3 regions of the Heyndrickxia sp. FSL W8-0423 genome follow, and region 1 is predicted to be linked to each of the others. Evidence: riboswitches for the same ligand, from Rfam matches in the RefSeq annotation. Region 1 holds a riboswitch; each other region holds the start of a gene.

What was found. A riboswitch is a leader RNA that binds a small molecule or an ion and turns the genes downstream of it on or off. The one in region 1 is predicted to bind thiamine pyrophosphate.
Region 2: linked by a shared signal. The riboswitch ahead of MKY81_RS06605 (YkoF family thiamine/hydroxymethylpyrimidine-binding protein) and the one ahead of thiW (energy coupling factor transporter S component ThiW) in region 1 are both predicted to bind thiamine pyrophosphate.
Region 3: linked by a shared signal. The riboswitch ahead of thiT (energy-coupled thiamine transporter ThiT) and the one ahead of thiW (energy coupling factor transporter S component ThiW) in region 1 are both predicted to bind thiamine pyrophosphate.

Annotation. Positions count from the first base shown of each region.
Region 1 is NZ_JBBPBE010000001.1:2,977,042-2,987,210, reverse strand. It holds gene MKY81_RS15205 (hypothetical protein) at 1-320, opposite strand, end outside; gene MKY81_RS15200 (Dps family protein) at 474-923, opposite strand; gene MKY81_RS15195 (VanZ family protein) at 1,220-1,714, opposite strand; gene MKY81_RS15190 (amino acid ABC transporter ATP-binding protein) at 1,879-2,625, opposite strand; gene MKY81_RS15185 (amino acid ABC transporter permease) at 2,639-3,322, opposite strand; gene MKY81_RS15180 (amino acid ABC transporter substrate-binding protein) at 3,338-4,132, opposite strand; gene MKY81_RS15175 (hypothetical protein) at 4,300-4,485, shown strand; gene MKY81_RS15170 (hypothetical protein) at 4,655-4,819, shown strand; gene tenA (thiaminase II) at 4,907-5,596, opposite strand; gene thiE (thiamine phosphate synthase) at 5,636-6,241, opposite strand; gene thiM (hydroxyethylthiazole kinase) at 6,231-7,040, opposite strand; gene thiD (bifunctional hydroxymethylpyrimidine kinase/phosphomethylpyrimidine kinase) at 7,054-7,863, opposite strand; gene thiW (energy coupling factor transporter S component ThiW) at 7,832-8,353, opposite strand; TPP riboswitch at 8,467-8,567, opposite strand; TPP riboswitch at 8,627-8,729, opposite strand; RNA gene ssrS (6S RNA) at 8,881-9,076, opposite strand; gene MKY81_RS15135 (ABC transporter permease) at 9,196-10,119, opposite strand; gene MKY81_RS15130 (ABC transporter permease subunit) at 10,112-10,169, opposite strand, start outside.
Region 2 is NZ_JBBPBE010000001.1:1,294,190-1,304,358, reverse strand. It holds gene nadE (ammonia-dependent NAD(+) synthetase) at 1-365, opposite strand, end outside; gene MKY81_RS06630 (nicotinate phosphoribosyltransferase) at 390-1,856, opposite strand; gene MKY81_RS06625 (cysteine hydrolase family protein) at 1,879-2,433, opposite strand; gene MKY81_RS06620 (energy-coupling factor transporter transmembrane component T family protein) at 2,562-3,317, opposite strand; gene MKY81_RS06615 (ABC transporter ATP-binding protein) at 3,292-4,950, opposite strand; gene MKY81_RS06610 (ECF transporter S component) at 4,956-5,534, opposite strand; gene MKY81_RS06605 (YkoF family thiamine/hydroxymethylpyrimidine-binding protein) at 5,549-6,142, opposite strand; TPP riboswitch at 6,239-6,349, opposite strand; gene MKY81_RS06600 (amino acid permease) at 6,976-8,418, shown strand; gene MKY81_RS06595 (helix-turn-helix domain-containing protein) at 8,828-9,160, opposite strand; gene istB (IS21-like element helper ATPase IstB) at 9,208-9,933, opposite strand; gene istA (IS21 family transposase) at 9,930-10,169, opposite strand, start outside.
Region 3 is NZ_JBBPBE010000001.1:2,182,650-2,192,818, reverse strand. It holds gene MKY81_RS11100 (ABC transporter ATP-binding protein) at 1-448, shown strand, start outside; gene MKY81_RS11095 (hypothetical protein) at 691-1,029, opposite strand; gene MKY81_RS11090 (alpha/beta-type small acid-soluble spore protein) at 1,207-1,416, shown strand; gene fumC (class II fumarate hydratase) at 1,487-2,878, opposite strand; gene MKY81_RS11080 (PBP1A family penicillin-binding protein) at 3,027-5,102, opposite strand; gene MKY81_RS11075 (universal stress protein) at 5,295-5,810, shown strand; gene MKY81_RS11070 (IS1182 family transposase) at 5,972-7,546, shown strand; gene thiT (energy-coupled thiamine transporter ThiT) at 7,647-8,222, opposite strand; TPP riboswitch at 8,358-8,462, opposite strand; gene MKY81_RS11060 (ATP-binding protein) at 8,673-9,779, shown strand; gene MKY81_RS11055 (hypothetical protein) at 9,842-10,093, opposite strand.

The DNA of each region.
Region 1 (10,169 bases):
TTTTCATAAATTAAAATGAATACATACCAACAAATAAAATATATAATTCGCTTAAATAATCGAGATTGATTTGGATACCAATTTAGAAATATCAAATTAACCGGGGGAACGATTAATGCGATTGAAGGAATAGATGTCCATTCAATTTCTTTATCAAAATACCAATAACCTTGATATTTCACATCAACAAACAAATCCACCATCATTTGCAGCGATACTGTGAAACACCAGATATGGATAATCTGATTTAGGGAAAGTTTTTTGTTGGTAGTAAAAGCAATTGTATTAAAAAGGATAATCGCAATAATAAAGCCAATCATAGAAAACGTCCTTTTTAGTTTTAAATTAACCTTACTTTGTTGTTCTAGTAAATCATTATCTGCATAAAGCCAAAAAGTATTGGATGAAATATAATATTTTCATCCAATAACAGGATTAGTAATCCTCTTTTCTTTCCTTTTGCTAATTAATTATTATTCATAAGCAAGATAAGCGTTAAATATCCAAATATGCTTTTCAAATTTTCCTTGTAATTCGTTTAACAAATCAATTGTCGGTTGATCTTGTTGCTCTTCAGCTAACTTTCTTCCTGTTTCATTCAATTCTCTTACCATTTGCCCATAATCACTGATTAATTGAGAAATAAGCTCATTTTCCTTGTCATCCGCCTGTGCCTCAACAAGAGTCGTTTCTTCTAGAAATTTGCTCATTGTTGCTAATGGCTTTCCCCCAATTGCAAGAATTCTTTCTGCAAGTGTATCTATATCTGCTGCCATTTCGGTATATAATTCTTCAAATAATTTATGTAAGTGGAAAAAATGTCTTCCTTGTACAAACCAATGGTAGCGATGAAGTTTAATATACATTACAGAGAAATTAGATAATTCTTGATTTAAGAAATTGATTAATTTTTGATTAGACACGACAACTTCTCCTTTTTCCTATAGTTTCATTTATTTTCTCCTAAATAAAATTTTTTACCCAACATTACTTATTGTTGTTTTTTAAAATAATTAAAAGGCGATTTCTACATCGCCTTTTTATTGTTCTTTAGTATTCTATTTCTTCATAATCTTTTGGTTGTGGTAAAGGATTATTAGGCTGTCTTATGTTTGCCTTTGGTTTCGCCTTATTTTGATTCGGAGTAGAATTCTTTTTACTTTTACTCAAAATTACTCACCTCAATGTATATTCTTGAGTCCAATGATCTTTTTTATACTTACCGAATATTTGTAAATTCGGTGTGTCCTTTACTAAGGCTTTTAATATTCGTATAAACAAGCAAAAACACTAAGTAGCCTAGAACACCACCAATTGTATTTAAAATAATATCATCAACATCAAAACCGCCTACATGATAGGTTAGCTGGATCGATTCAACAATGACTGTGGTGAAAAATGATAAAAATAGAACCTTTAAAAATCCGTTCAATCGTTTAATTAATAAAGGAGCAAGAAAACCTAACGGCATAAAGGCAAGAACATTTCCGAATAGATTGGAAAACCAAATAGTAAAATTAAAATGGTCATAGTAATCAATATACATTTTTATTGTTTTAAATGGGATTATATTATAATTTTCTTGTGTTGCAGGTATCCGATATCGACCTAAGAAAAGAATGTATAACATATAGCAAAAATAAACGAAAAAAATAAGCCAAAAAATGATTTTAAGTATTTTTCTTACCTTTTTAAGATTAATGATTTGGAACATCTTTCTCCCCCAACATTCTCTATTACTAAAATGTATGTATCATTTACAAAATGATGCATTACCTATTATAGACGATTTTTTTCTCTTTTTTACACAAAATCGGTAATTACCATAAATTCTATTAAAAAAAGGCAATGATATGTATATCATCACCGCTGGGATTGTTACCTTGCATTTACCTTATTTAAAAATTGCAAAAGACGAGGATTATTCGATTGTCCAAACACTTCATTAGGAGTGCCCTGTTCAACGACTATCCCTTGATCCATAAATATCACCTGATCGGCAACATCTCGTGCAAATTGCATTTCATGCGTGACAACTACCATAGTCATTCCTTCATTTGCTAAATCTTTCATAACTTTTAGCACTTCTCCAACAAGCTCAGGATCAAGGGCGGATGTTGGTTCATCAAATAATATGACTTCAGGATCCATCGCCATTGCTCGTGCAATCCCAACACGTTGCTGCTGTCCACCTGAAAGTTGATGTGGATACATGTCACCACGATCTTTTAGCCCTACTTTTTCTAACAATCCTAATGCTTTTTGCTTTGCTTCTGCCTTTGAACGTTTCAATACTGTAACTTGTCCTTCCATGATGTTTTCCAGTGCTGTCAAATGCGGAAACAAATTATACCCTTGAAAAACCATACCTGTTTGTTTGCGAATAGCCATTATTTCTTGAAGCTTTATCTTTCTATTTTCTTGAAATTCCAGTTTTCGATTTCCAATCGAAAGTGAACCTTTATCTGGAGTCTCCAATAGATTTAAACAACGAAGAAGAGTTGTTTTTCCTGAACCAGATGGTCCAATGATAACAGCAGTTTGCCCTTTTTCGATTGAAAGTGTAATCCCTTTTAAAACTTCTAAATCATGAAAACGTTTATGCAATTGTTGGATAGAAATCATTCTTCGTCCCCCACTATTTTGCTACCGTTCGATTATATCGCCTTTCAAGCATAGATTGACCAAACGATAACACAGTACTAAATAGTAAATAAATGAAAGCTACTTCTATATATAGCCAAAGCGGCTCATAAGTGGCAGCAACGATTTGCTGACTTTTTTGGAACATTTCAGTAACAGTTATCGTTGCAGCAAGTGACGTATCTTTCACTAAACTGATAAAAGAATTCCCTAAAGGTGGCAAGGATACACGCATTGCTTGTGGTAATATAATTCTTCTCATCGCTTGGGATTTCTTCATCCCTATTGAGTATGCTGCTTCCCATTGGCCTTTTGGAATAGATAAAATGGATGCCCGAAAAATTTCGGAACTATATGCTCCCACATTTAAGGTGAAGCCGATGATTGCTGCAGGAAACGGATCTAACGTAACCCCTAATTTAGGCAATCCATAAAAAAGGATAAACAATTGAACGAGTAAAGGGGTCCCTCTAAAAATCCATAAATAAAATTTAGCGAGTAAGATTAATGGTTTAATTGTAGAAATGCGAATAATCGCTATCAGAAATGCTAGTACCGTTCCTAATATAAATGTAATGATTGAAAGAGGAATAGTAAAATATATGCCTGCTTTTAGTATAGGAAAAAAGGAATCACGCAGGATTCCGAGTATTCGGATGGTAGATTCATCTGTGAACATCTTTAATCGATCCCTTTACTTCGACACATCTGTGCCAAACCATTTTTTTGAAATTTTCAAATAGGTACCATCTTTTTTCATATCTGCAAGTGCTCCGTTTACAGCCTTCACTAGTTCATCTGAATTTTTCCGAAAAAGAAAAGCATTACTCGTCGCATTTTTTTCTTCATAGACGACTTTTATAGGCAAATTGGGTTGGTGTTTTTTCAAATCTAAATAAGAAAGACTATCGTTTATTGTTGCGTCAATTCGTTTTGAAGTGATCAGATCAATTGATTGATTGAATCCATCTACAACCGTATTTGTTGCACCATGGTCTTCTGCAATTTTTCGATAATTACTATCTAATGACTGCCCTACTTTTTTTCCTTTTAAGTCATTTAACGTTTTTATGTCATGATTATCTTTTCCTACAATTAAAACAGCTTTCGAGACGATATATGGATCTGACATATCATATTTTTTCAATCGATCCGTTCGAACAGCTACTTCATTGGCAACTAAGTCATAACGTTTCGCATCTAACCCTGCAATCATACCGTCCCATTTTGTTTCAATATATTTAGGTTTTATCTTTAATCGTTTAAATACCTCATTTGCAATGTCGATATCAAAACCTGTAAGCTTTCCAGATTGGTCATGATAGGTAAATGGTGAATAGGTCCCTTCCGTTCCAATGTTTACGACTCCTTTGTCTTTAATTTTGTCATAAAGGTTTTTTTGCTCGTTTTTATTATCATTGTTTGTCCCACAAGAACTTGTAATTATTGCAAAGGTTAAAATTATGAGTGTAAATAGTAATTTTTTCATCAAGCATCCCTCATTTTTGTATTTATCATTTATTCTCGTAGTTTTGCCCTATGCAAAAAGGGATATGCATCTTGCCTATTATGAAGTATGTTCAATCATTAATTTTACTTCTAAAAATCACACTTATTTTTGTTTGTACATATAATATGACAAGGAGGTGGTTAACTATGGTTCAATTGTTTTTAGCTACAATACTTGCAGGATTTGCGTTACTTGGCTTAAGTCTGCTTGGTGTGGTTACGGGGACATTAGCTACAGTAGTTGAATTCATTGGAGCAGGTGCCGTTATTCTGTTCGCTATCGTCTTAATTGTTAAAGCAATTATGGCTTTACTAGGAAAACTGAATGTATAAACCTTTTCCTTCATAAAATATGGAGGGTGCCCAAGCTTCTTTTTATACGGACTTATCAATATATTTTTCATTACTTGAAAAAGTGGGATGTCCCACTTTTTTTTATCTTATTTAACTTACATACTTTTTTACATATCAAAGGAAAATAAATCAAAAGGAGGGACAAACTTTGGTTAATCAAAATTTCGAAAAATTTCATAAACTACAAGAAAAGCATAAGTCGAGTTATCTCGGAAAGGATACGGACCAAAAACAATTAAATCCAGATCCGGAATATAATAATCAATCAAATACCGATAAAGCAATTGGAGCAACAGGAAGAGAACTAAAATAAGCTAGGGGTTATCCCCTAGCTGTTTCATATCAATGTTAAACATAAATTCAACTTTTTTAACGAATTAAAAATACATACAATACAACTTTATAATGGCCATTCTTCTTGGTGATAGACCATATCCCAGAACATATATTCAAAGCGAGATGTCATTTGAAAATGTTTCTCTAAGGATACCAGTTCATGTTCCCGAGTTCCTTCAGTTAATTGATTCATTAACTTGATTAACCAAAGGGCAACCGATCCAAACTCATCTGATGAATAAGTTTCTATCCAATGTGAATACGGATTTGATTTTATTTGATGGTGATGCTGTTTTTTTAAAAGCTTACCAATCTCCCAATAATCCCATGCACAAGGAAGCAAACAAGAAACTACTTCCGCTAATGACCCATTTAGTGATACGTTTACCATATAATTTGTATAAGCTAGATTTATAGGTGTTGGTTTTACCTGTTCTAATTCCTCTTCAGATATCCCAAATTCTTTAGCATATTTTCTATGCAAGTCCATTTCAAAATGTAGAATTGAGTGTAATGAGTGGGAAAATTTTTGCATTGTTTGTAAATCTTTTGCTTTTTGAGTACCTATTGCAAATAACTTCGAATACTCAATTAAATACACATAATCCTGTTTCATATAATAAGCAAAAAGTTCAATTGGTAAAGAGCCGTCACCAATACCTTGAACAAATGGATGTTGATGATTTTTATTCCAAATGGGTTGAGCATTTCTATATAATCGATCGGTAAATAGCTTCCCTTGCGTCATTGTCATATTCTCCCTCTCTATTTTGCACATTGCAAATTTATTTTTTTACTGAAAAAGTTTTTTCGCTGCTTCCTTTGGGTTTTTTGCCTTCATAATTGCAGAAACTACCGCAATTCCAGAAAAATTTATTTCTTTTAATTGATGAAAATTATCTAATGTTATTCCTCCGATTGCTACAGCTGGTATATTTACAGAATCTTTAATTGCTTTTAAGGTTTCCATAGATAACACAGTTGCATCTTGTTTTGTTTTAGTTGGAAAAGCAGACCCTATTCCAATATAATCAGCTCCAATTTTTTCAGCTAATTGGGCCTGCTCGATTGTTTGCGTAGACACACCAATAATCATTGACTTGGGAACTATTCGCTTTAAGGCAGAAAGCGGTATATCGTCTTGACCAACATGTATACCATCAGCTCCTACCGCTAACGCAATATCTACACGATCATTTATAATTAGAGGCACTTGATAGCTTTTTAACAACGCTTTTAAATGTTTTGCTTTTTTATAAAATGTGAGTCCATCGCTATTCTTTTCACGAAGTTGAACGATGGTCACACCACCTTGCACAGCTTCTTCAACAATTGATAAAAGTTCGCCTATTGGGGTTCGTTCATCGGTAACTAAATAAAGATTGTAATTAACATTCATGAATTTTCACCTCTTTAGCAAAAACTTCCTCATTCATTCGATAGATTTCATCCATCAGCTTTATTTTATATGTTCCAATTCCTCCATCTGTTGCCAAGTGTTTCGTTGCACGTTCCCCTGAAAGTGACATAATTGACATTCCCGTGATGGCGGCACCTAAATAATCAGATGTTACGCCAGAAAAACTGCCTATGAGTGAAGTAGACATACATCCTGTTCCTGTTATTCTTGTTAATCTTTCATCCCCATTTGATAGATAATAGTTCTTACTTCCGTTTGATACAACGTCTACTTTGCCGCTTATGCCAATAACACATTGGAAAGCGTTGGCAGCTTGCTGAGCTATTTCAATCGATGGTACAGATCCTTCACCCGCGTCGACTCCTTTTGTTCCACCTGTACCACCAATTAATGTATGTATTTCACTGCTATTCCCACGGATGATAGCCATCTTTACTTTTTCTAATAGTTCCATAGATCGTTCTGTTCGATAACTTGTTGCGCCAACACCGACAGGATCCAATATAACTGGAATTCCTTTCTTATTAGCAGCAATCCCTGCATGTAGCATAGATTCGAAAACAACATCATGAATCGTTCCTAAATTGATAATTAGTGCATCAGCTAGTTGAATCATATCTTCCACTTCTTTAATCTCTGTAGCCATTACTGGTGAAGCTCCGATTGCAAGTGTGACATTAGCACAATCATTTATAGTTACCACATTTGTCATATGGTGAATAAGTGGTTTTTTTTCTTTTACTAATGAAATTAACCGTGTCATTTTTGAAATTTCCATTGGAATCCCTCCGCTATTTATTGTCTACTAGTCCAGCACGTTCATATAAATGGTAAAAATGATTTGTTGGACCATGTCCACTGCCAAGTTCTAAGCTATGTTGAATTGCTATTGTAATATAATCTTTTGCTTTCTTAACTGCACTCAACAGGGTTTCTTCCTGAGCAACAAAAGCGGTGATAGCTGAAGATAACGTACACCCTGTTCCATGAACATTTTTCGTATGAATTCTCTTCCCTGGCAACCATGTAAAGTGATGTCCGTCAAAAAATAAATCATTTGGATCCCCTTCTAAATGGCCACCTTTTAATAAAATTTTATTGGCACCGAGTTCCTGTAATTTGAGGCAGGCAGTATACATGTCTTCAATCGTACAAATCTTTCTGTCTGTTAAACTTTCAGCCTCAGGTATATTAGGTGTAATTAATGTCACCATTGGAAGCAATTTTTCTTTTAACGCATCTATCGCATTTTGCTGTAATAAATGGTGACCACCTTTTGATATCATGACTGGATCGAGGATGATATGCTCTGTACGGTATATATTCAATTCCTTTGCAACCACATCAATATTTTCTTTTGTTCCGAGCATTCCAATTTTAACTGCATCAACATGAATGTCGTCGAAAATAGCAGATATTTGATCACTGATTATTTGTGAATCAATCATTTGTACAGATTTTACTTCCATTGTGTTTTGGGCGGTAACTGCAGTAATAACCGACATTCCAAACACACCTAAGGAAGAAAATGTTTTAATATCTGCTTGGATCCCAGCTCCACCTCCTGAATCAGATCCTGCGATTGTAAGTGCTGTTTTCATGAATGATTCCTCCAAACGTTTGATTTCGTAATAATACTTTCATTAAAAATATGGCAATTAGTGCTCCTGCAAAGGAACTAACTATAAATGAAGGGATAAATCCAAATAAAGCTACATTCTTTCCTAATAGTAGCCTTGCTACTGGATATGCTGCGAGTGCCCCAAGAATGCCAGTTCCAATAACTTCACCCGTAAACGCCCAACTAAGCTTTCTTGTTTTCATAAACAAATAGCCTGATAGAAATGCACCAATCATACTTCCGGGAAAAGCAAATAGGGAGCCGGTTCCTGTGAAATTTCGGATGATTGACACGATAAATGCTTGTGCAATTGAATAAAACGGACCCAATAGGATAGCGGTTAATACATTAGCCATATGTTGGATAGGGAAAATTTTTGCAAATCCCACTGGGATAAAAACGATATTACTTATTAAAGTAGTTATCGCAATAATAACTGCAGTTATCGTCATTTTTTTTAACTTATTCATCTTTACACACCTCCATCATTTGATTTTTGTGAGGAAGCTTTTCTTTCTCCAACAAAAAAACCGCCTTCCTCAATAGAAAGCGGCAATAACAACTGTAACTAGAAAATACAGAATAGCTATTTAGACCGCTTCCCTACGCCGGTATAATCCGGATCAGGTACAAAGGGTTTCAATCAATGATATCTCTCAGCCTATGGCTCCCCTAGCAGAAAAAATTATGAAATTGTACACAAAAAAGCCCATCGTAAGCAGTTAGATGGGCAGAATTGATTATATCTCTTACTCCCACTTCCTTACGCCAGCATAAACTGGATCAAGTTCAAAGGGTCCAGAACATCTCTGTCTCAGTCTTATTTAGACTCCCCTAGCGATAAAATTATTCATTTATGTATATGTTAGCATAAATTAGATAAAAAGAAAGGATAATTTTCCTTTTTAAAATTTGGTTCTTATTATATAATTCCATACATTATTCTCTGTATAAAAAAACCAGTTCCCGATTGGAAACTGATTTGGAAGTTGTCATTTATAAGGCCGCCTTTGCCGTATGAGTATTAAGAAAGTTTTAAACCACCACTCCTCAAAGTGGGTGTTTGCAGAAACGTTCTTGCTTGTCTTCCATGCCATGTAGGCGAAAGCTTGTCATTCCAGTTTCAATATAAAACTCCCTGTTACAGCTTAAAGGTTAAAACTTTATTATCAATACGTACAATGCAGCTTGTATTGTTATATTACTTTATTTTTATCATTTTTTCAAGTGAAATGATTTACTGGAATAATAAACTACCTCATTTTTATGAATTCCTTTGCAATATTATTTTGCAATTATTAAGGATGGTCGTCTAAATCCACTGACTTGTTTGATATCTGCGGTTATAATGTTTTTTTAATCCAACGGCTAAAAGTTGAAATGATACAATCGCAAACAGTAAGCATACTAATGGAATGAAAAGAACGAACTGATTTCCCCACAAATGATCCCTTGCCTGTCCTACTAAACCAGCCCATTCTTTCGTAATCGAATGATATAAAGTTGGTGAGGTTTCTAGCTTCGTTCCTCCTATAAAAATATTAAATAATGCTAATTGTCCCATCACAGTGATTGCGGTAACAATTTCGAGAACAAATAATATAACAATATCTTCTATTAAATGTGGAATGATGTGGCGCTTAATTATTTTCCATTTTGAAGACCCTGTCGTAATGGCGGCTTCAATAAAAGGCAAGCGATACACTTGTATCGTTTTTTCCCGAATCGATGCGGCTACACTCGGAAATCCGATTATGGTCGATACGATGATAAATAATACGATTAATGATATAGGCTTAATAGTTGGATTAAAAGAAATCGGCCACAAAACGAAATAAATGATTAAAAACGATGGAATATACGATAAAGAATGTTCAAATGACTCCCAAATGTGGAGCCTCTTTTTCATTATCCCTGTAAATAATCCAATTCCTAAACCAAGAGCAATTTTTAATAAGGCAATCGAAATTGAAATAAAGACAGTATATTTTGCACCATAAATTAGTAATGTAAGTAAATCGTATCCCCATTTGTCTGTTCCTAACGGATATTCTTTGTATGTAAAGGGGGCTAGCGGTGGAAATGCCATATTTTTTTCCCCATATTGATAAATCGTAATACTGTCTGTTAATTTATGTGGGGCAAACAATGGACCGACTATTGATATTGCGAATAAAAAAAATACCATAATTACGCTGATGATTAAATATGGATTCCATGTTCTTTTTTCATGCATTGATAAACACCCGCTCAATAAAATAGAAAAGTAATTTGATAAACAAATAG
Region 2 (10,169 bases), 1.7 Mb from region 1:
GAAGCTTCACTTGCATCGACAGCAGCTTTAATGTTTACTGTTATAGCTTTAGTGGGGTTAATAAATGTAATTGCATCCTCCACATCTGCTGCATCCTTTTGAACACCGTACGGAAGCCGAACAGCAATAAATTTATATTCATTATTCCCAGTTTCTTTACGCATCTCATCAATCGCTAGTTGCGCTAGTTTTCCTGTTAAAGTAGAATCCTGGCCCCCTGATATACCTAAAACAAATCCTTTAAAAAAGGGATATTTCGATAAATAATTTTTAAGGAAATCTACACTCTTTCGGATTTCCTCATGGGCATCGATTGTAGGACTCACTTTCATGTTTTCAATGATTCTTCTTTGTAGCTCATCCACTTCGCATTACCTCCATTATCTTTTTTATTTTTTCATATGGGCAATCTTTTCACGAACGTCCTCAATATTTTTAATTTTGTTATCCCAACATTTTTGGCTAAGATCAACTGGATATTCGTGGGGATTAAGTGAGCGTTTGTATTCTTCCCAGAGTAATCCTAAGCTTTCTTTCGTGTAGCCTTGTATTTCTTTTAATTCCGGTAATCGATAGACTAATTCCCCATTTACAAAAATATCATGTTGTAAATCTTTCGCTTCAAAATCAGTTACAGTTTTACTTATATATGTGTGCACGGGATGGAACATTTTTAGCTTTTCTTGAGATTGTGGATCTTCATCCTGCATTGCAATATAGTCACCTTCAGATTTATTCGTATTTGTATTAATAATTCGATAAACCTTTTTTAAACCAGGTGTCGTCACTTTTTGCGCATTTGATGAAATTTTAATGGTATCTTGCATCACTCCATTTTCATCTTCAATGGAAACCATTTTATAAACCGCGCCTAATGCCGGCTGCTCGAAAGCAGTGATTAACTTTGTCCCTACTCCCCACATATCAATTTTGGCTCCTTGGGACTTCATATGGAGGATTGTATACTCATCTAAGTCGCTTGATGCGACAATTTTCGCGTCTGGGAACCCTGCTTGGTCTAACATTTTTCGTGCTGCTTTTGATAAAAACGCCATGTCTCCGCTATCTAATCGAATACCAATAAAATTAATTTTATTCCCTAATTCTTTTGCAACTCGTATAGCTGCTGGGACACCCGATTTCAACGTATCATATGTATCCACTAAGAATACACAATCCCGATGGCTTTCTGCATATTTATGAAAAGCTGTATAATCATCACGATATGCTTGTACCATCGCATGGGCATGGGTACCTGAAACAGGGATTCCAAATCGTTTACCCGCTCGAACATTACTTGTTGAATCAAACCCGCCGATGTAGGCAGCTCTTGTTCCCCACACAGCAGCATCCATTTCATGTGCTCTGCGCGTACCAAATTCCATTAATATTTGGTCACCAACTACATTTTTAATTCTCGCTGCTTTCGTTGCAATCAATGTTTGGTAATTCACAATATTAAGCAAGGCGGTTTCAATTATTTGCGCTTGTGCCAAAGGTGCTTCCACATGAATTAAAGGTTCACTGTCAAAAACGATTTCCCCCTCTTTCATCGACCGAACGGTTCCTGTAAAGCGCATTTCACTTAAATATTGTAAAAATTCCTCATCATAGTTCAATTCTTCACGTAAATATTGAATATCTGTTTCAGAAAAATGAAAATCACGTAAGTATTCAACAATTCGTTCTAACCCCGCATATACTGCATACCCATTGTCGAAAGGAAGCTTCCTGAAAAAAACTTCAAATACCGCTTTTCGTTCATGAATACCGTCATCCCAATATGTTTTTGCCATATTGATTTGATATAAATCCGTATGCAGTGCAAAACCGTCGTCCTTATATAACTTTACCATTTAACCCCACTCCTTATTTACCCTAAAAGAGTACCTTCGCACCCAATGTATTTTTAAAATGTTCTAATGCCCATTGATGGCCTGTATCATTAAAGCTCGCCACAGCGTTCCCATGAACAACTATTTTGTATCCTTTATTATAAGCATCTACAGCCGTATGCAATACACAAATGTCCGTACAAACGCCACATAAATGTAGTTCTTCAATTCCACGCTCTCTTAACTTTATATCCAAATCCGTTCCGGCAAACGCACTATAGCGTGTTTTATCCATATAGTGTACATTTTCGTCATTTTTATGTTGTTCATACAAACCTTGTAAAGCTCCGAATAATTGACGCCCCTCTGTTCCTACTATATTATGCGGTGGAAACAGCTTTGCCTCCGGATGGAGTGTATCTTCTTTTTGATGACAATCGATCGCAAAAACAACATAATCACCGGAAAGTATAAAATCGCTTGTTAACTGGATAATTGTATTTTCAATGTCTTGACCTGGTTTCCCACACGTTAATTTACCATCATCTGCAATAAAATCGTATGTATAATCAATATTAATTAATGCTTTTCTAGTCATCACAAAACACCCCTTATTGGCAATCTCGACACTATTGTACTATAAATTCTTAAAATAAGTGAAAATAAAAACACCCATTTAATTACTATGATCATTTTACACAGCAATTAATGGATGTTTTTTAAAGTCTAAATCGTTTCAGAAACGTATTTAGAAATGATGAATATACCCACCATTAAAAGAAAAAACAGCACATCTTTTCCACTAACCTTCAACTCATGATAGAAAGTTCGATCCCTGCTTCCCGTGAATCCCTTTGATTCCATTGCAATTGCTGTTCGCTCTGCTTTTCGTATCGCACTTGCTAAAAGTGGAATGGTGTATTTTTTTAAAAGCTGTATTCTCCCTTTTATCCCTTTCTCCCAATGAACGCCTCGAATTCGATGGGCATTTCTAATAATCGTAAATTCATCCTTTAATAAAGGTAAAAACTGATAGCCTGCTAAAATTCCGTAGGCAAGCTTAGGGGGAAGTTTACATTGTTGAATCAGACTTAACATAAATTTAGTTGTATCTGTTGTTAATATAAACATTAAAGACAAGGCAGCAAAACAAAGAACACGTAATCCAAGTGCCAGTCCAGTATTCAGTCCGTAATCAGTAATCTCAAAAGGACCTAATTTAGCATAAGTGACGAAACTAGTATTACTTGGTGGATTCGAAAATATTGTTGTTGTCCACACATACCCAAAGGCAATGATAAAAAACGGTACAAATCGTATACACCATTTTTTCATCCCTACTTTACCAAAAAGAAATGTGATTAAGACCGTAAAAGACAAGTAAAGCAACGGAGTTAAAGGGTCAAATACAAAAGCTAAAAGGACAACAGAGACCAAAACGACAATTGCTTTTATACTAGGATTTAGTAACTGAAGCCGCAATTGGTTCACCCCTTATCCCATATGTATTCCAAATTGAATATAATAATGGATTTTCAAGGTTTGCTTTCTCCACAATTTCACTATTTTCTAAAAATAGCTCATGAGGTGTTCCTTGAAACACTACTTCCCCTTCGAAAAGAACGATGACTTGATGAGCAAATTTCGCCACAATTTCCATATCATGAGTCACCATCAACGCCGTCATCCCAATGTTCACTCTCGATTGAATAATTTTCATCATTTCATTCGTCGCTTTCTCATCCTGTCCAAAGGTTGGCTCATCTAAAATAAGGAATTCCCGTTCATCCACTAGCATCGTAGCTACACTTAAGCGCCGCTTTTGCCCTTGACTTAATATGAAGGGATTATGATCCTTTAACCGAAGTAAACGAAAATCTGAAAGAATATTAGCTACCTTAGAATCGATATCTTCTATTTTTTTCATTCTTGGACCAAAGGCTACTTCATCAAATACTGTATCCGCTATAAATTGATGCTCCGGATTTTGAAAAACGTAACCAATTGAATCCAACCTCACCTTTTCATCCAAATCTTTGAACAATTTATTCCCATAGAAAATCTCCCCTTGCTGTTCCTTAAGAAGTCCCGCCAACATCAAAGTTAATGTAGATTTACCCGCACCATTCGGACCTACAATCGCTGTCCATTCACCCTTATTTATTGATAAATGGATATTTTTTAAAATTTGTTTCTCCCCCCGGGAAAAGGAAACGTGTTTCATTTGGATTAACGGCGGTGTTGGGAAATCATTTACTGCCTGTAATGGAAAAGAAGTGTCTACCTCATCTAACTCTTCCATTAATTCATCCACTGTTAATGGATAAAAGTTTTCTCGCACCTGTTGACCGAATAGTGTCACCTTTGGGAGGCATATTCCAAGATCTTTCATATCATCAAAATGATGAACCAATCCTTTTTTCAATGAACCATCGTACATTAGTTGTCCGGATTGTGTAAAAACAAGGGTGCGATCAATAAAAGGAACCCAATAATCAAGTTTATGCTCTATGACGATGAGAGAAAAATTCATTTCTCTTTGCAATCTATCAATCGTTTCAGCAAAATCTTTTGTTGCCACCGGATCGAGCAAAGCAGTAGGTTCATCTAAAATCATCAATTCGGGTTCCATTGCCATCACACATGCAAGTGCCAGCTTTTGCTTCATTCCACCTGATAGGGTAGAAATATGAGCTTGTCTATACTTCTCTAAACCAACTAATGAAAGAGACCATTCTATTTTTCGTATCATTTCTTCTTTAGGTAATTTTATATTTTCTAAGCCGAATGCGATTTCATCCTCTACAGTGAGCATACAAAATTGGGAATCAGGATCTTGAAATACGACGCCAATTCGGCTGCTTAATTGTCCTGGTTTATAAGACTGAATCTCTTTCCCAGCATATTTAATACTCCCAGTCCTGTCCCCTTCAATTGAATTTGGAATCAGCCCGTTTAAACAAAGTGCTAACGAACTTTTGCCGGAGCCACTTGGTCCTAATAATAGAAGTTTTTCACCTTTATTTATGGAAAAGGAGATATTGTTTATAATCGATTGCTCCTCATAAGATAATGAAAGATTCCTAACTTCTAATAAAGGTTCCCGTATCTCCATTTCAATCACGCTACTTTTCTCTTTTTCATCTCTTTGCCTAATGGCATTCCATTAAGCACTCCTGTTTTTGCCAATCCTTCACTTATATACTTACCTAATAATCCCGCAAGGAGCGCACCAGAAACCATTCGTATCGCTAGCATGGATAAAACATACGATGGTGATAGTGTTGCAAATCCAGAGATAAAATACCCCCAAGCAAAACTAAATATCGCTGAACCAACTCCGGCAAGCATTAACACCCATGTTGAATAACGCTTCCAGCCAGTTGCGGCAAACACAACCTCAGCCCCTAAACCTTGGATCATTCCAGAGATTAATAGTCTTGGACCAACTGCATTCCCTATTAAAATTTCCACAAATGCGGCGATCGTTTCCGCCAAAACTGCTGCACCTGGCTTGCGAATAATATTTGCAACAATGATAGAAACGATAAACCATATCCCAAATATCGGTTCATAACCGATCGGTCCGACTAACCCAAAGAAAATATTCCCTACTTGGGTAAATAATAAATATACGATGGCAAAGACAATTCCTAACACTGACATCACAACAATTTCCCGCAGACTCCATTTAGACATCACTTTTTCCCTCCTTATTTCTTTTTCCTCGAAGGACTATTCGCCGAAATATTGACTGTCATTGTTACGTGCTTAACTTTTTCCTGAGTATAATTAAATGCATGCTCGAGTGTTGTAAACACATCATGCGCATCGCCGTCCAATCTGCTGGCATAGTGAATTCCTCCAGTAAATGTGTTTTGTTGTTTGGCGATATCCACAACATCTGCAATGATTTGCATATAGTTTTCATTATTCATCGGATATAATGCAAATTGGGTAGGTGCTTCAAGATGAATATTTTCAACTTTTTCCTTATTCATCCGAATATCGTCCTCGGACATATACACGTCTCCATCTGAATCCCCTGGACATCCTATTGAAAATGTTCCATTTAGTACTACATGTTTTTCAGTATTAGCCGCAATTAAATAGATAGCTTTTGCAACGTCAAACACATGCTCCATTTTCCCACGGATTACTGTACTAATATCATCCGTTTTCACCCATACTTTAGTGGTGTCGACCCGTTGAAGCGTAGATAAAATAATATCTACAAATTCATCCGCCATCGGATAAAGGGAAAAACGAAAACCTACAATTCTACTTGTTCCACATACTTCTGTCATAACCATTCTCCTCTCTTTTTTTGGAGAATAAAAAAACTGCATCTCTTGGAAGATGCAGTAGTATACGAATAGATGCAAATCAATGAATGATTTTACACCAATACTACTACACTTCCCCACGCTAGTATTATCTAGATCGGGTAATAAGGGATCGGAACGCACTTCCACGTTCACATCTCAGCTTTTTCAGCACCCCTAGTGTAGATAGGTCATATGCAGTTTTATTATTCGCCCTTATCATACATGACAAAAAATCATGTGTAAAGTTACTTTAGCATTATTTGTTTATTCTCAGCATACCAAACTATTCTAGGAAAATATCCATAATGCAATTTCATTCAACAAAGTGATAAAATATACAACTTTCTATTTCCATTCTTTCCGGTTTATGATATCTTTATATAGTTATTAATATAATTTTTTATTTATAAATATCCATTAATTTTATTCGAAGTTGATTGGAGCGGAAGGTGCTCGCTTTCCGCGGGCGGTTCGGGAGCCTGTTTAGCTCCGGCGGCTATCGACTAGCGAACTTCCGGTCACCTCCCTACGATAAGTCATCATCGATTCGTCCTTTAGGACTCATCGTGATTCCTTTATCTCAGTCGCTGCCCTCCAGTTCGTACGTCGATAAGCAAGCCGCCTATGCTTTTCGAACTCCTCGGCGCTTATCGCGCCTGCGGGGTCTCCAGTATACCGTTTTTCCCGCAGGAGTCTCGCACCTTCCGCTCCAATCAACAAGACGTCAAAATCAAGATTGAACTTTAAACAAAGCCATTAGTTTAAACATGGTTATTTTAAGGGTATGAATGGATTACGGAGGGTTTATATAGATGGAGAATCAAAATGGAGGATTACAACGTAGTTTAAAAGCACGACATTTGACGATGATTTCATTAGGTGGATCCATTGGTACCGGGCTGTTTCTAGGAAGCGGATCTGCTATTTACCAAGCAGGACCAGGCGGCGCACTGCTTGCCTATATGATAATTGGTGTCATGGTGTATTTTATTATGACGAGCCTTGGTGAACTAGCTTCTTTCATGCCAACAAGTGGGGCATTTAGCACCTATGCTACCCGCTTTATTGATCCAGCACTTGGATTTGCATTAGGGTGGAACTATTGGTACAGCTGGGCGATCACACTTGCGGCAGAACTTTCCGCATCAACATTAGTCATGAAATTTTGGTTCCCAGATAGTCCATCATGGTTATGGAGCGGACTTTTTATCTTGATTATTTTTGGACTGAATATTCTCTCTGTTAAAGGCTATGGCGAGGGTGAGTATTGGTTCTCTTTCATTAAAGTTGCTACCATCATTATTTTCATTATCGTAGGTATTTTAATGATTTTAGGTATTATGAAAGGCGATGCCATTGGCTTTAAAAACTTCTCAATTGGGGACGCTCCCTTTCACGGTGGCCTACTAGCAGTTATTGGTGTGTTTCTTACCGCAGGATTTTCTTTTCAAGGAACAGAAATTGTCGGTGTAGCTGCAGGTGAAAGTGAAAATCCGAGAGAAAATGTGCCTAAAGCAATCAAAAGTGTATTTTGGAGAATTCTTTTATTTTATGTACTTGCAATTCTCGTTATAGGTTTAATTATTCCTTATACAACAAAAACCCTGCAAAGCGAAGACATCATGGTCAGTCCGTTTACGTTAGTGTTCAAAAAGGCCGGACTCGCATTTGCCGCATCATTAATGAATGCAGTCATCTTAACAGCCGTTCTATCAGCTGGAAACTCAAGTCTTTATGCATCTACAAGAATTTTATATGCTTTGGCAAAAGAAGGACAAGCTCCTAGGTTTTTTGGTAAATTAAATAAGCGTGGAGTTCCAGTCGCCGCTCTTATTGCGACAACTTTAGTGGGAATGCTCGCATTTCTAGCATCAGCTTTTGGTGATGGAGCGATTTACATGTGGCTGTTAAACGCTGCAGGGATTACTGGTTTCATTTTTTGGCTCGGTATTGCTGCCAGTCATTATCGGTTTAGGAAGGCTTATATCGCTCAAGGACATGCACTTGAAAAGCTTCCATACCGTGCAAAACTATATCCGTTCGGTCCAATTCTCGCTTTTGTCGTTGGATTAGTTGTCATACTAGCCCAAGACTATCAAGCATTTCTTGGTGATAAAATAAATTGGATGGATCTGATCGCCGCTTATCTCGGTATCCCATTATTTATCGTTATGTGGTTAGGATTTAAATTTATTAAGAAAACAAAAGTGGTTCCTTTGAAGGAATGTAAGATTGATATGGATGAGTTTAAGTGAACTACTGTATAGGCATTTTTGTATAAAAATGCCGTGGTAAACATAACCTTTGTAAAAAACAGGTTATTCAATGTTGGTAATTAGCCTGTCCTAACGCCCTAGACTTTGAGAGGCAAGAAGCCGATCAAGGTCTAGGGCGTTTTGAATAAAGTTTATTGTTGTTATGCATTGCATCGACTATATGATAATTCTTTTATTAGTTGTTCGGCTCTGTTATCTTAACAATCGATATGATAGGATTTCGGTATCGAATAATAAACCATCCATATCAAATATAATAAGCTGGATTTGCTTCATATAGGCTATCTCCTTTTCTATCCATTTTCAATAAATTTTGTCCATAATACTATATCTTCAAGAATTATGTTGTTAAATTATGAACTTCATTTTCCGACTAAATATTTTCGTATCATTTTTTACTTTTTCTATATTGATTCGGTGTTATCCCCACTTGTTTTTTAAAAAGTCTACAATAATAGGAAAGTTGCGAAATTCCACATTGTTCCGCAATTCGTTCTATTGACCAATCAGTATAGATTAAAAAGGCTTTTGATTGTTCAATACGGATGCGATTTAAATACTCAATTGGTCCATATCCAAACACTTGAACCATGCAACGTGCAATAAATTTTAAAACTTCAATTTCATCCTGATTTACGGTTTTCTCATAGTAGTATTTATCGGTTCGTTCAAATCCATTTTGCTTTGCAAGTTCCGTGTGTTTTGCAAGTAAAAAGTACATAAAAGTGCAATAAAAAATACATAAGCTTGCCAGCCTAATTTTAGTAATTATTTTTGTCGTGAAAGTGCGTGTGTAACTCTGTAACTATCTCCTGTAAAACTTAAAATATGTGCGTGATGAATAACTCGATCGACTAATGCTGCCGTTAGCCTGGAATCGACAAAAATACGATTCCATTGGCTAAATTCAAGGTTCGATGTGATGATTAAACTTTTTTGTTCATACCAGTCGGATATTAATTGAAATAATAACTCAGCCCCATCTTTGCTGAACGGGATATATCCCATTTCATCGAGTATTATGAGATCTACTTTTTTGAACTTATTTCGAAATTGCTGTAACTTTCCTTCTTTCCATACTCTTTCTAGTGTATCGACTAAATCAGACACACGATAGAAACGAACTTCGTAGCCATTTTGACAGGCCTTACGCCCTAACCCTGTAGCTAATAAGGTTTTCCCAGTGCCAGGAGAACCAGTTAAAATGACATTCTCATGTTGATTTATAAAATGTAGTTCACATAGCTCTTTCGCATCTATGTGGGGAGGGAAACGAACCTGTTCACTCCATTGAAATGCCTCTAAAGTTTTCTTGCTAAGAAACCGTGCTTTTTTAATTAAACGTTCAGCCTTTGCTTCCTCACGTAGTTGTAGCTCTCTATGTAATAGACTTTCTAGATACTGCTCGGGGTTCTCAAATGGGATAGTATCAACTATGTCTGCTACATAGGCGAGGCGAAGAGTTTTACAAATCCTTTTTAGTTCAGAATTCAAACCTTATCACTCCCTTCGCGAGAAGGGGATTGAAGTTCGTCATACATTGCCCAATTGACATCATAGGGATGAGAATCGGGTTCATACATTTCTTCCGTTTGATCATTCAATAACTCGTAAAATCGATCATTGATTTCTCCCATTTCATGATTAGCTAGTAGGCTAATTAACCATTTCAGTCTTTTTTTTCTTATCGACAAATTACTGATATTAATATATTCATAGATTCGACCTGG
Region 3 (10,169 bases), 790 kb from region 1:
ACCAAAAGAAGTGTATGATCATCCAAAAAATGTATTTGTTGCAGGATTTATTGGCTCACCAGCAATGAACTTCTTTAATGGTAAAATTGAAGATGGGCATTTTACAATAAACGAAACATTAAAATTCGCAATACCTGATGGAAAAATGAAGGTGTTACGTGAACAAAACCTTGTTGGGAAAAATATTATTTTCGGTATACGTCCGGAAGATATCCATGACGAACCATTATTTATCAACTCATCACCTGGTACTAAATTTACGACAACGATTGATGTTTCTGAATTAACCGGTGCAGAAACGATGTTATACTCTCAACTCGGTGGACAAGAATTTATTTCTCGTGTTGATTCGCGATCTGACATTAAACCTGGCGACAAACTTGACTTTGCCTTCGATATGAATAAAGGGCATTTCTTTAACCCAGATACAGAGGAAAGAATTGGATAGAGTTCTAGTCTGCTAAAATTTGTTTTAGAAGGCAATCGGGTTTCCGATTGCTTTTTATTATGCTTTGGTAAAGTTCAGTTTTGATATCATAATGTTGATTGGAGCGGAAGGTGCGAGACTCCTGCGGGATTAGCTGGACAGATGAGACCCTGCAGGGAGCGAAGCGATGAGGAGGCTCATCGCAGAACCGCGAAAAAGCGAGTACCTGCAGCGGAAATCAACATTCTAGTTAAACATAGCTTTTAATAAGTAATCTTTTTTGGTAAATCAACCCCACAATTACTACATTTAAATAAATGAACACATTCATTCCGCTTTGAACTATTTGGTACTCCATCCGCTAACTTGATTAAATCAATATCCATATAGGGGCTATAATCATCGTAATAATCATAGATTCTTCCTTGATCCAGCATCCGTCCATCACATGCCGGACATAATAAACGTTCATCGTTTACTCCATTACAAAGTGGACACCAATCCCAATCCATTTCATCACCATCTTTAAATTGAATCTTCTTTATATGAGTTTGTGAATAATGGATAATAATATTCTTTTCTTTCTTAGTTAATTTCGGCAAAAATTACCTGTTTACAAGGTTGTATATTTTAGTTTTAAAAAAACATAATACTTAGTACAAAGCAAGTAACATCCACTTCTATCAATGGGTTACTCCAATAGAGGAACACTTTAACAGTGTTGCTGGTGCAATTCCAGCTAACCCAACCATAAAAAAACAACGAGGAGGACTTAAATCATGGCAAACAACAACAACTCAAACCAATTAGTAGCTCCAGGAGCGCAACAAGCAATTGATCAAATGAAATATGAAATTGCTCAAGAATTTGGTGTAAACCTTGGTGCAGACACAACTTCTCGCGCTAACGGATCTGTAGGGGGAGAAATCACAAAACGCTTAGTTCAAATGGCTGAACAACAACTTGGCGGCGGATTCTCTCAACGTTAATCAATTTATTGTCACATTTAACTAAATATAATGGATTGAAAGGAGACACAAATTTGTGTCTCCTTTCCTATTATTTATTCTTCAAATTCACCATTTTTTTCGGATCAATCCATTGGTCGTACTGTTCTTCGGTAACATATCCAGTTTTTATCGCCGCTTCCTTCAGGGTCGAACCTTCTTTAAAAGCAAGTTTTGCTATTTCAGCCGCTTTCTCATAGCCAATATAAGGATTTAATGCAGTTACGAGCATTAAAGAGCGATTAACATTTTCTTCGATAACCTCTTTATTTGGTTCAATACCAACAGCGCAGTTTTTATTAAATGAAATAAGACTATCAGCTAATAAATTAACGGATTGCAGGAAATTGTATATAATCACCGGTTTAAAGACGTTTAGCTCAAAATTCCCCTGACTTGCAGCAAAACCAATCGCAGCATCATTACCAAATACTTGTGTTGCAACCATTGTTAATGCTTCACTTTGTGTAGGGTTAACTTTTCCTGGCATGATTGAGCTTCCTGGTTCATTTGCCGGGATGCTAATCTCGCCTATTCCACTCCTTGGACCACTTGCAAGCCATCTCACATCATTGGCAATTTTCATCGCATCTGCTGCTAAAGCCTTCAATGTTCCATGGACATGAACAATTTCATCATGACTAGTCAACGCATGAAATTTATTATTAGATGAACGGAAAGGAAATCCTGTTAGGTTCTTTAATTCCTGTGCAACTTTCTCACCAAAAGTAGGATCCGCATTAATTCCGGTACCAACAGCAGTACCGCCTATTGCCAAATTTAATAGATGTTCAGCACTTTCATGAATCATTTTTTCACTTTTTTCCAGCATTGCCCTCCAACCGCTAATTTCTTGACCAAGTGTTAAAGGTGTTGCATCTTGTAAATGTGTTCGACCTATTTTAATCATGTCCATAAATTCATTTTCTTTTTGTAAAAATGTGTCTGTTAATTTATTTATTGCTGGTATTAGTTTTTCTTGAATGACACTATATGCTGCAATATGCATTGCAGTTGGAAAGGTATCGTTTGAACTTTGGGACATATTGATATCATCATTTGGATGAATATGTTCCTTCGATTCATTTTTTTGTAAGATCTCATTTGCCCTTCTAGCAATTACTTCATTTACGTTCATATTCGATTGGGTTCCACTTCCTGTTTGCCAAACAACAAGCGGAAAATGATCATCGAAACGACCTTCTAACACCTCGTCACAAGCTTCTACTATTGCCTGTTTCTTCGCATCCGATAGCTTTCCTAAATTATGATTGGCAACTGCTGCAGCTTTTTTTAATTGTACAAAGGCTCGAATGACCTCCATTGGCATTTTTTCTGAGCCAATTTTAAAGTTTTCTTTGCTTCGCTGTGTTTGTGCTCCCCAATATTTGTCAACAGGGACTTTCATTTCACCAAGTGTATCTTTTTCGATTCGGAATTGCATTTTACCACTCCTTATCTCAATATACTTTTATTTTCCCATAAATTCAAAAAATCTTCATGCTTAATGCATTACTCTCATCATTATGTACTTTTTTTAAAAAATAAAAAAGCAATTCCAAAAAGGAACTGCTAATTAATAAGTTTGGAGGTTATTCTCCTTTGAATTGTTTCAGTTTATCTTTTATTTTCTCTTCGAGGATTTTCCATTTGCTTTTTCCATCTTCTAGTTTTTCTTTGAGTTTTTCTGTACCTTGTTTCAACTTTTCATTTAGTTCTTTTGCTTTTGTTTTAAACGGGTGGTCTGACTCATATTTTTTTTGCATTTGGCTATTGATCGATTCCGTTTCAAATTTTTCTGCTTTCGTGTATTTTAACGTATTTTGCATAATTGATTGAAAAACGGGAACCACGCCTTGTGCACTTAACCCATATAAATAATGCTCCCGATCGGTTTTATCATAGCCGATCCAAACAGCACCGACAAGATTAGGGGTATAACCGACAAACCATTGGTCAGCCGTTCCGTCAATATTATTAAAAGGAACTTGTGTTGATCCCGTCTTACCGGCAATTTGATAACCTGAAACATTAGCACCTTTACCTGTCCCAGTTTCCATCACGTTTAAAAGCATTGATGTCATTTCATTGGCCGTTTTCTTATCCGTAACTTTTGTTACTTTCGGTTTTCTTTCAACAATGATTTTCCCTGTTGGTCCAACAATTTTAGTAATGATATGCCCATCTTCACGTTTTCCTTCATTGGCGAAAGCCGAATATGCTTCTGCCATTTGTAAAGGGGATACCCCTTTTCTTAAACCTCCAAGTGCAATGCTTAAATTTCGATCTTTATCTGTTAATGGAATACCGAATCTCTTAACGGCATCCATTCCTTTATCAATACCAATCTCATTTAATAACCAAACGGCCGGAATATTAATCGAGTTTTCGATCGCTTTATACATTGGTACTTCACCTTGATATTGGCCATTATAATTTTTCGGTGAATAATTATGACCAAATGTCATTTTTTCATCCTTTAACATTGAATCAGGCTTGTATCCTTCCTCTAAAGCTGGTGTATACACCGCTAAAGGTTTAAAGGTCGATCCGGGTGATCGTTTTAATTGTGTCGCGCGATTAAATCCTCGAAAAACCTTTTCCCCTCTACCGCCGACTAACCCACGAATCCCACCGGTTTTTGGATCAAGTAGTATTGACCCGCTTTGGACGATCTGTCCTCCTCTTCCTTGAGGAAAGTTATAATTATTGTTATATACATTTTCCAATGCAGATTGGATATTTTGGTCCATTTCTGTATAAATTCGATAGCCACGCGTCATAATCTCATCTTGCGTCAATCCGAATTTCTCAGTTGCTTCTGCTAATACCGCATCAACATAATAAGGATATTTACCTTTCATTGGATCTTTCTGTTGATCATTAAGAACTAATTGTTCCTTTTTAGCGTCGTCGAATTGTTTTTTCGTGATGTAGCCATATTGTTTCATTGCCCCAAGAACGACATTTCTGCGCTTAATCGTTCGATCCATATGATAATAAGGATCAAGTGCAGATGGCGCATTTACAATTCCAGCAAGTGCAGCGGCTTCACTAAGATTAATATCTTCTACATCTTTACCAAAATATCGTTGGGCCGCTTTTTGAACTCCCCATGCACCATGTCCAAAATAAACTTGATTTAAATACATTTCTAAAATATCGTCTTTAGTGTATTTTTTTTCAATTTCAATGGCTAAAAATAATTCTTCGATTTTCCGTTTAAATGTTCTTTCATCCGATAGCAAAGCATTTTTCGTTAGCTGTTGGGTAATTGTACTTCCGCCCGCTGTTATCCCGCCGGCAGTTATATTTTTAAAGAGTGCGCTCGTTATTCCTTTCACATCGAATCCACCATGTTGGTAAAAACGATGGTCTTCAATAGCAACAATTGCATCTTTTAAATGTTGGGGCATTTTTTTAATCGAGACGCCTTCTGTTCGGTTTGCGGAAATTTTGCTTGCGACATCTCCGTCTTTATCGTAAATAACAGTCGATTGTGCTAAGCCCTTTTTCAAAGACTCAACATTTGCCGTTGCTGCAAAATATCCAAAAAAGGCAAGAAACGCTAATAGGGTTACTGATCCTCCTAGAATAATTATTTGATTCATATGTGCCTTTTTCCAAAATTTCTTTACAGCTCCACGAAATCGCTGTAACCATTCCATACTTTTCCCTGCCTTCAATTAGTTAAAATTGATACTACCTATTTCTAACGTAAAGCATATTATGTTAGGTAAGAAAAATCAATGAAAATTATTTTACTTTGTAATGTTTTTGTAATATAAGTCATTCGTTTGTTTGTTATTTGCACTGAATAAAGGGTATATAAGAAGTAATATAAATAGGAGCTGATGAATATGTATAAACATATTTTAGTTTGCTTTGATGACTCAGACGGCAGTAGAAAAGCATTGGAAATAGCAGCGGATTTATATTTATTAAATCAAGAATGCCAATTAAGTGTTGTCCAAGTAATAAATGGAACGACTTATTCGATAGACACGCCACTACCTGAAGATAGTTTAGGCAAGTCAGGATATACTGCGATCCCGCGTTCAGATGGTGGTGTATATGTCACACACCTTCCACTTGAACATTCAATTCAAGAAAATACAAAACATTTTATACAGGATGATGACCCCGATCTTCGAGCGGAAGTCACGGAGATTTTACAATCTAGAGGAATCTCTTTTCATTTTGATACGCTTTATGGAAAGACATCCGACAATATATGTGAATACGCGAATTCCAATCAAATAGACTTAATTGTCGTAGGTCAAAGTGAAGAAGGGATTTTCAAGCGGATTTTTCTAGGCAGCACGGAGGAAAATATTATTAAAAATACAACTAAAGATGTGCTAGTCGTTAAGTAATTAAAGGGGCTGGGACATAACCCACCTCTGAGATGAAAAAGCCGGTGGAAATTTACGACAAGTAAATTTTCACCGGCTTTTGGTTTTTTTACAATAAAATAAGGACCACTTCTGATAAAATTAAGTTACCACACCAAATAAAATCAGAAAGAAGGATCCTTATGTTTAAAAATTATACCATGAATCAATTAGTTTTGCCTTTAGATTTAGAAGTAAAGTTACAAAAAAATGATATTGCCTTCCATGTTCATCATTTAGTTGAAAGTATCCCTCATGAAGCGTTCGAACCATTTCAGAGAAATGATGGCTGTCCTGCCTACCATCCACGCATGATGCTTAAAATTATCTTATGTGCCTACACGCAATCTGTTTTTTCAGGGCGAAAAATTGAAGCCCTATTAAAAGACAGTATCCGTATGATGTGGCTAGCTCAAGGGCATGAACCAAGCTACCGAACAATCAACCGATTCCGTGTTCAACCAGAAGTGAAAAATTTAATTCGCCAATGTTTCGTCCAATTCCGTTGCCAATTAATTGAAGAAAAACTGATCGATCAAGAAGCAATTTTTATCGATGGTACAAAGATTGAAGCGAATGCAAATAAATTTACGTTTGTCTGGAAGAAGTCGATTGAGAAGTATCATCAAAGTTTAATTGAAAAGTCAAACCAGCTATATGATGAGCTTCTTGAGAATGAAATCATACCTGAAATCGAACGTGAAAGCGATGAACAGTTATCATTGGAAGAGCTCGCTCAATTGGTTCAAAAAGTGGATGATGTCGTAAACGAGTATGATAAACAAATTGAAGCATCATCGGATGTTCCAGAACGAAAAGCTTTAAGAAATGAACGCAAATATCCGAAAAAAGTGCGTAAACAGTTGATTGATTTTATCGTACGAAAACAGAAATACCAACGAGACCTTGAAATCTTTGGTACACGTAATAGCTATTCTAAAACAGATCCAGATGCGACATTTATGCGAATGAAAGATGATTATATGAAAAATGGACAATTGAAGGCTGGTTATAATACACAAATCGCAACGGAAGGTCAATATGCGCTTGCCTATGGATTATTCTCAAACCCAACAGACACACGTACGTTAATTCCCTTTCTAGATGAGATTGAGCAGGATTATTTCGAGTTACCGGAACACATCGTCACAGATGCAAGTTATGGTAGTGAAGAAAATTATAATGATATCCTTTTGAACAGAAAACGTGAAGCACTTATTCCTTATACGCTGTATATGAAGGAAAAAAAGAAAACCTACAAACAAAACCTATTCAATCCAGACAACTGGCCGTACGATGAAGAAACAGATACCTATACATGTCCAAACCAGAAACATCTTACATTTCACGATTATTCTGTCCGTACTGATCGTACAGGATTCCAACGGAAGTTTAAAATCTATGAGTGCGAAGACTGTTTGGGCTGCCCGTTCCGCCCCTCCTGTACCAAAGCAAAAGAAGGCAACAATCGAAAACGAATGGTGAATGAAAAATGGGAACAACAAAAAGAATATGTAAGAGCGAAGCTTTCAGAAGAGAAAACGAGTGCCATCTATCGAAAACGCAAAATCGATGTGGAACCAGTTTTTGGATTCTTGAAGGCTAATTTGCGTTTCACACGATTTTCCGTACGAGGAAAATCAAAGGTAGAAAATGAAATGGGCTTTGCATTAATGGCAGTGAATTTAAGAAAATACACTGCCCAACAACTAAGATAATAGAAGAATTACACGCAAAAAAAGAAAAAGGTGAATTTGAGTACACTCAAATTCACCTTTTTCACTAATTGAAGCTAGTTATGTCCCAGCCTCTTTAACTTTATTTTTTGATTTGGACAAGTCTTGGAGCAATAAATAAGATCATGACAACAAGTACTGAGCTTAAGACAAAATTGATCGACATATATGTTCCATTATAAATCAATGAATATAATGCAACCGGTTGTCCTTTCGGTGCATACGAACCGAAAAAGACAATACCTGTGTAGAAATGGGCAAGGAAACGTAATAAACTACCAAGAAAAACACCTAAGACAGTGTATGTAGTCCATTTTCCGATATTTCCATTTTCTATAGATGTTTTGATTTGCTTTGCAAAAATACCTGCTAAACCAATCACTGTAAAGGCGACAAAATAGTCGACAATCCCTTGTACCGGATGATAAAATACTGAAAATCCTGTTACAACTTGTAGCGTACCTAATATAAATCCAGTTAACAACCCGCCTTTTAAGCCCCAACGATAAGCCATTAAAAATATCGGTATCATAGCTAATGAAACGGATCCGCCTTCTGGCCAAATAGCCTTACAAATAAATGCTGAAACAAGGTCAAGCAAGTAAGCAAGTGCTCCGAGAACAGCAACTTCTACTAAAAACAATGTTTTTTTATTCATCTTATATTCCCTTCCTTTCTTTTCGTCTGAAGAGTGACTATGAAGGCTCGGAGGGAATGTAAAAACAACTGTATTGCGTTTTTTACACAAAAAAAGCAATACAGGACGGTTTAAGGAAATCGCTGCATTGCTTTCTATTCCATCAAACCACAGTCCCTGCGCTAGCATTATCTAACAGGTTCATAGGGTCAGAACTCATACGTTCACTCTCAGCCGATTTAGGCTCCCCTTGTGGGATTATATTTATTTAATAATACTAATTAACTATACTATTTTTTAATACCGTTTACAACTGATTTATCCATATTCTTAAAGATATTTATATGCTATTTTATGAAACTATAAGTACATTTATATAACTTTAACTTGGTATTATTTAAATATTTTGATATATTTTAGATGAAGAAATTTTTGCTAATTGTTATTTTGAAGAAAAGGGAGGTGAAAAAAATGATACCGCTTAGACAAGATATCGTTGCATTTTTTGATAAAAATATTGATAAAATTGTTGCGATTTGGAATGAACAATTGATAAACTCCAAGTCAAATCCTTTAAAATCCAAATTTTTCAATAAAGATACTTGTCATGATTTTCTTATTCAATCATTGTCAATATCGAAGGAAAAATTGGAGCACTTTTTAAAATCCCTTGCATCTAACTTTGCTAAAGAAAAACTTGATCAAAATATTGATTTAGGTGAAGTTACATATAATTTAAGTATTGGTAAATCAATAACTACTAAGTTTTTATACAATAATTATTTAAATGTAAACGATGTCAATGCCTATATTGACAAAATTAATTATGCTTTTGACAAATTATTGTTTTATGTTGTTACATATTATTCAAATGTTAAAGATCAAATCATTGATAAAAAAAATGAATACATAAATACAACACATCATGAACGTTTAACACTTTTAGGACAAATGACATCTAGCTTCGTTCATGAATTTCGTAATCCATTAACTTCTATTCATGGATTTGTGCAATTATTGCGTTCTGAAAATCCACAATTGCCTTATTTGGATATTATCTCTAACGAAATTGAGCAATTAAAATTTAATATCTCTCAATTTCTTATGCTATCAAAAAAAGAAATTGTGTCAATTGAAATGACCTCTTTTTCATTAAATGATTTAATTGAAGAAGTCTTATCCTTTTTGTATCCTCGTATTTTAGAAGTAAATGTTGATATCCAAAAACATTATTTGCATGAAATTAGCATTCATGGCTTTAAAGATGAAATAAGACAGGTACTTATTAATATTATTTTTAATGCGGTTGATGTACTGAAAAGCGTGAAGAATCCGATTATCCAAATTGAATTGGATATTACTGAAAACTCCGTTATTATAGACATAAGTAATAACGGACCAAAAATACCGGAAGAAATGGTTGACACTATTTTCGAGCCTTTCGTTACAACGAAGAAGAGCGGAACAGGGCTTGGTTTGTATGTTTCCAAAAATATACTTGAAAAACACGGTGGAACTTTAACTTGTCAATCTAATGACGATTGGACAACTTTTACAATAATCTTTCCAATATTATAAAAGGATGTATTCGTTGAAAAAGACTCCCTTTAAAATAGGAGTCTTTTTCAAAAGACAACGGCCTACCAGAAAAACCAAGGAAGAAGCGCTAAGCCAACTATGGCACCAAGTGCGACACCCCAGCCAAAGCCGCCCCAGCCCCAACCCCAACCATAACCGTATCCTCCATAATTCCTTTGTGGGAGTGGGCGTAAATAAACCATTCGATTATCAACTCGATGAATGATTCCTCTGTGCACTCTTCCATCACGCGTTCTTATTTCAACGGGCTTTCCAATATTTCTTGAACAAATATGGTAATGTGAAGCAGACATGTACTATTCACCTCCAAATATCCTTCCACACCATTTTATGGTCAAGTCACTTAATTGGAGTGGGACAATGGAGTAG